2 regions of the Leeia speluncae genome follow, and region 2 is predicted to be linked to the other one. Evidence: predicted binding sites of a transcription regulator. Region 2 holds the regulator's gene; the other holds the start of a gene.
The links. The regulator NrdR, encoded in region 2, represses ribonucleotide reductase genes. The targets are predictions, from matches to a motif close to AAANACNATATATNGTNTTT.
Positions count from the first base shown of each region.

Region 1: a site for NrdR is predicted at 1,508-1,527, ahead of LIN78_RS00495 (ribonucleoside-diphosphate reductase subunit alpha). Genes of this name have one in related genera too.

Region 1 covers NZ_JAJBZT010000001.1:110,547-113,746, reverse strand. Annotated here, with positions in the region: gene LIN78_RS00495 (ribonucleoside-diphosphate reductase subunit alpha) at 1-1,421, opposite strand, end outside; gene LIN78_RS00490 (MarR family winged helix-turn-helix transcriptional regulator) at 1,894-2,334, opposite strand; gene LIN78_RS00485 (MDR family MFS transporter) at 2,331-3,200, opposite strand, start outside.
Region 2 covers NZ_JAJBZT010000001.1:542,318-545,517, reverse strand. Annotated here, with positions in the region: gene LIN78_RS02630 (riboflavin synthase) at 1-291, opposite strand, end outside; gene ribD (bifunctional diaminohydroxyphosphoribosylaminopyrimidine deaminase/5-amino-6-(5-phosphoribosylamino)uracil reductase RibD) at 294-1,427, opposite strand; gene nrdR (transcriptional regulator NrdR) at 1,420-1,875, opposite strand; gene LIN78_RS02615 (benzoate/H(+) symporter BenE family transporter) at 1,999-3,200, opposite strand, start outside.

The DNA of each region.
Region 1 (3,200 bases), 430 kb from region 2:
CAGTTTGCGGTGTTCATGTCGTGCGTACGGCGACGGTCATCACCGGTGTTCTTACGCAACTCTAGGAATTCTTCGATGTCTGCGTGCCAAGTTTCTAGGTAGGCACATACAGCACCCTTACGCTTACCACCCTGGTTAACCGCAACGGCCGTGTCGTTCACCACTTTTAGGAATGGCACCACGCCTTGTGATTTACCATTTGTACCTTTGATATGGCTACCTAGTGCACGTACTGGTGTCCAGTCGTTACCCAAGCCGCCAGCGTATTTAGATAGCAAGGCGTTTTCTTTAATCCCTTCGTAGATGCCGTCTAGGTCATCTGCAATGGTAGTTAAGTAGCAAGAAGACAATTGGCTATGCAAGGTGCCAGAGTTAAACAAGGTTGGTGTAGATGACATGAAGTCAAAGCTAGACAACACTTGGTAGAACTCGATCGCACGGGTTTCACGATCGATCTCGTTTAACGCCATGCCCATCGCGACACGCATAAAGAATGCCTGTGGCATTTCGATACGTGTACCGTGTACGTGCAAGAAGTAGCGGTCGTACAGGGTTTGTAAGCCTAGGTAACCGAATTGGTAATCGCGGTCTGCATCTAGTGCGGCAGCTAGTTTTTGCAAATCGAACTGCGCTAGTTTCGAATCCAGAATATCGGCTTCGATACCCTTTTTGATGAAACGTGGGAAGTAATCTGCATAACGCTCAGCCATTTCTTGTTGGCTAAGCTCTTCGCCCATGATTTCACGGCGAATGGTATTTAGTAGCAAGCGAGCAGTCACAAAGTTGTACGCTGGGTCTTGCTCAATCATTGCGCGAGCGGCAAGGATAGTAGACTTACGTACTTCTTCTGCTGGTACGCCGTCGTATAGGTTTTTCAGGGTTTCAGCGAGTAGGTGATCGATATCAACAATCGATTCATAGCCTTTTGCGGCAGACTCGAACAAGTCGCGCAGTTTTTTCATGTCTAGTGGGCTAGAAGAACCATTTTCAGCAATCACATTAATTGCTAAGTGGTGTTCTGGCGCACCTTGCGCATGACGCTCACGGTTACGTTCTTCACGGTAAAGCACGTAGGCACGTGCTACATCGTGATCACCAGAACGCATTAAAGCGAGTTCAACTTGGTCTTGTACGTCTTCAATATGAATCGCACCGCCCTCTGGTTTGCGGCGAACGCATGCGTTCACTACATTTTGGGTCAGTGTTTCAATGGTTTCACGCACACGTGAACTTGCTGCGGCTTGGCTGCCATGTACCGCGATAAACGCCTTGGTCATCGCGACAGAGATCTTTACGGGTTCGAATGCAACCACAGAACCATTACGACGAATGATTTTGTAATTGGCATAGGTGCCCTGATCCTGATGATCCAGTCCAAAAGAGTTGGTTTCTGGCAGCGTAGGTTCAGCAACAGTTTGCATGCATGGCCTCCAATGTAAGCGGGGTAAATCAGTTGTTCTACTGAACGTGGATAGTTCTGTGAACAAGCTGTGGATAATTTGTGAATAACCACTACATCTAGTGTTTATTCTTTAAGACTGCACCAATTCTAGTGCTAGAAAAATTAATTCGCAAGATTGATTTTTCTAAAAAATCAGGTATAGGGAAATAGCTGTTTATGACTATGTTCTTTATAAATCAGCAGGATAAATGCATTTATTCATGCGAATATGCTAAGAAATGTAAACGAACTTTAGTTTATAAATCAGGAAGATAGCGGCGAAACCTAAAGTGTGTGTTTGAGGCAAAAAAAGATCAAAAAACAAGGAATTTAGTCGGCAAAATTTTTTTATGACTGATTTGCCTTGCGTGTAGCGCAAAACACTACATTTAGTGTTTTGCGCAAAGAATAAGCAAAATATAGGGAATGAACTGGAGTAAGAATCCCTAGATCTAGGGTTGGTCCGTACCTTCTACCGACTGAAAGCGCTGCTCTAATCTGCTTAATACTTGTTCAACCATGCTAAGTTGCTCTTCTGAAAAGCCTGCCAACGCATCATTCAGGAAGGTTTGGCGCTTCGGGCGCAGTTCGGCCAAACGTTTTTCCCCTTTTGCGGTCAGCGTGACAATTGTGTGGCGATTGTCTTTTAGATCACTTTCTCTTTTTACCAAACCATCTAGTTCTAGTTGTTTCATTTGTCTGGTTAATGAAGCTGGATCAATACCAATGACTTGCGCTAGTTGTTTTTGGCCAACTGGCGCATGCTTTTCTACTTGTAACAAGATTCGCATCTTTGGTAGCGCCTCTCCTACTTCGCTCTCGAAGGCGCTATACATGGCCCGACTTGTTCGGCCAAGTTGCTGCAGTAAATTTCGTTCTAAGGAATAACTCATATGCCTTCATCCATCGTTGCGGCGTTTTTTTTATCTTTAGTAATTTTAATGGGTGGCAGTAATAACACCAACACAAAGGCGACCACCAGCATCACCGCCACCATCATTTGACTGGTATGCACAGAAGCAACTAGGGATGAACGGGCTTCTTCAAAATAGGTGAGGTAATTTCTACCCGCCATAATCAATTGAGAAACCACGGTTTGGTGTTGAGAGCCAGCAATGAGCGATTGCGGATCATACAAGCCTTGCGACCACGGTTGATCAGCATACTTACCTAGCCGTTCGCTTAACCCCGCAGCGTATTGGTGATTCACCCATGTACCAATTAGCGCGGTGCCCAACATTCCGCCTGTCATACGGAGCGATTGCAGCATGGCGGTTGCAATCCCTAGCTGAGCCTTATCCGCGTTGTATTGCACAAAAATCGTTAGGTTGGGTAGGGTTAATCCCAGTCCTAAGCCTGCGGCCGCCATAATACACATAATGACTTCATGTGGCATGTGCACGTTCATGCGTGTCATACAGAGTGCAGCACCAGCAAATAGTGTAATCCCCACATACAACATGCGTTTAGGGTGCTCTAGGTGAATCACAATCCGGCCATTCACAATGCTGCCAATCGTGATACTGACGACCAACGGGGTAATTAGTAACCCTGCCTGATCTGGTGTTAGCCCAAAGCCACCTTGGAACATGAGTGGTGCGTAATACATAATCCCAAATAAACAAAACCCCATCACAAGAGACAAAACAAACAGGTTTCGCAAACTCTTTGATGTCAGCATCGATAGCGGAATCAGAGGAGAAACCGCTCTTTTCTCTTGCCAGACAAATAAGCCAATCGCAGCCAGTGATAACGTACC
Region 2 (3,200 bases):
CAAATGACCACCTAAACGATCAGATAAGCGCATAGCCTTTTCTAAATTGACTAGGTTACCCACCTTGTCTAGACCCACAGTGACATTTAACGTCTCTGCAGATACATCTAATAAGTAGCCATTCGGTAATTTTTCAATCACCGTTAAGCACACACCGTTGTGGGCAATACTATCACCGAGACCAACATCACCTAGATCTAGCTTACTGCTATCGACTGTCAGACGAACATCTTGGCCTTTTTCTTCTATTGCGGTAATCGTACCAACCGCCTGAATAATACCTGTAAACACGATCACTCCACTTCTGTCTGCACTAACGCAGATGGTTTAGGTTGGGTATGTAATATCCAGCGCATGTCTTCACCAACAGGCTGGCAATCTTTCACTACAAAGGTGGTGGCGGATGCTAAGTTTTGCAATGGTTTAGATGCAATCATTTCTCGGCCACCCGTGCCTAAAAGCTTCGGCGCTTGGTACAGAATAATTTCATCAACCATTCCACTATCTAGAAATGCCGCATTCAGTATTGCACCAGCTTCCACTGTTACTTCATTCCAAGATTGCGACGACAAGAAATCCAGGACGGCTCTCATAGAAAGGTGATGACCTTCTCTTGGCAGAACCACTACTTGTATATGGTCTGAAGCAATGGTTTGAAGTTGTGCTGTATTTGCCGTTAAAACCACCACCTGCGGGTTTTTCAGAATTTTGGCATTGGGTGATATTTTCAGATCTGTATCTAAAATAACCGTAACGGGCTGACGTCCATGCCAATCCTCACCGTTTAATATCCGCACATTTAGCTGAGGATCATCCGCTATAACGGTGCCGATACCTGTGACCATTGCGCAACTTCTGGCTCGCCAATGCTGTACATCCGAACGCGAGGCGTTACCGGTTATCCATTTACTATCACCATTGGCTAATGCAGTTTTACCATCTAAGCTCGCTGCTATTTTTAATCGCAACCAAGGGCGGTGCCTTGTCATTCGACTAAGGAAGCCACGCAGTTGATAAGTTGCAGCATCGGCCAACACGCCGGTCACGACTTCAATCCCAGCGGCTTTTATTCTATCTAGCCCTTGCCCTGACACAAGCGGGTTAGGATCTAACGCAGCCACCACAAGACGGGAAATTCCTGCTCGAATCAAAGCATCGGCACACGGAGGAGTTCTTCCAAAATGGCTACATGGTTCGAGTGTCACATAAGCAGTCGCGCCAACAGAAAGCGCTCCTGCAGATCGCAATGCCATTACTTCAGCATGCGCTTGACCTGCTGGTTGCGTATGTCCACGTCCAACAACTTCACCTTCTTTTACCAACACACAACCAACCGAAGGGTTAGGTGTGGTGATGTAAATACCTTTATCTGCTTCAGCAAGCGCTTCTTGCATCCAAGCAATATCTGCCGCAGTTACTTCAGGCATCTTTTTGGACTTCTTTAATCACATCACGGAAATCGTCTACATCTTCAAAGCTACGGTATACCGAAGCAAAACGAATGTAGGCAACCTGATCTAATTTTTTCAGTTCAGTCATGACCATTTCACCAATTTGGCGAGATGGAATCTCTCTAAGACCAAGACTCAGAATGCGTTGCGTTATTTTTCCAATTGCTTCATCAACCAGAGCAGTTGGAACAGGGCGCTTATGCAAAGGACGCATAAAAGACATACGTAAACGCTCACGATCAAACTCTGAGCGATTACCATTTTGTTTAACGACTTGAGGGAGCCGAACCTCGGCAGTCTCAAATGTATTGAAGCGCTTTTCACATGACACACAACGGCGACGACGGCGAATCGTATCGCCCTCCTCGGTCATGCGAGTATCAATTACTTGTGTGTCTGGAGAACCGCAAAAAGGGCATTTCATCAACTACTCCACTCACTATTTCTAGTACATCAATTGTGACTAGTTATTCTTGGTATGACCGACAAAATCAAAAAACATATGATACATGCCAAGCTACAATGAGTGGAGAATAAAACAATTGCATTAACGCTTAATCATCACCTGTCTGACAATAAGCCCAGCAATTAAGCCCCAGAAGGCCGCACCAATATCAAATATCTTCACCCCTGATGCGGTCACTAATAACGTAATTAATGCAGCTTCTCTTTCTAGTTCATCTCGCATAGCGACAGATAGAGATTGGCCGATCGTTCCAAATAACGCGATACCCGCCAAGCCTAATACCAGCTGATGAGGAAATGCATTAAACAGCGCACCAACTGTCGCGCCAAGTAAACCAAGAATTAAATAAAAGAAACCAGCAGCCATACTCGCTTTATATCGCTCTTTTACATCTTCATGAGATTCTGGGCCTGCACAAATTGCCGCGGTAATCGCGGCAAGGTTAACCGCAAAACAACCAATCGGCGCTAAAACAAAGTTAGTTACGCCAGTCCATCCAATCAGTTTCGAAATGGGTGCCTCATAACCGTTTGCTCGTAAGACAGCTACACCAGGGAGGTTTTGAGATGCCATGGTGACCAGGAATAAAGGAATACCAACGCCAATCATCCCTTTCACGCTAAACGAAGGAGTAATCCACTCTGGTCGGGTCATTTGAAAGCCAACAGACGATAAACTCATCTGCCCTTGCCCGATGGCTAAGCCAATGCCAACCAACAACACAAGCAAAATTGCATAGCGTGGTGCGAGTCGTTTCATGATCAAATACGTTGCAAGCATGGCAACAATTAATACCGGTGCTTGAGAAATGCCACCAAACACATCTATACCATAATGTAACAGCACGCCAGCCAACATAGCGGAAGCAATATTCACGGGAATACGGTCAGCCATTTTTTCAAAAATGCCACTAAATCCAGCCACCATAATTAGCAGGGCAGAAAACAGGAAAATACCAACCGCTTGATTCATTGAGTAGCCCGCTAAGCTAGTGGCCAACAATGCAGCACCTGGTGTAGACCAAGCAGTGACAACAGGAGCCTTGTACTTGAAGGACAGCCCAATACAGGTAAGCCCCATTGCTAGCCCCAATGCCCACAGCCAAGAAGCTAACTGGGCAGGTGTTGCGCCCGCTGTTCTGGCGGCATCAAACACAATAGCTGCCGAACTCGTATAGCCAACTAGCACGGTAATCAACCCAGCGATGACTGTAGAAACGGGCATTTTAAAATTCATTTTGTATCCAAAATTGATTTTGTAAGTCGCGACTTTAGAAATATTCT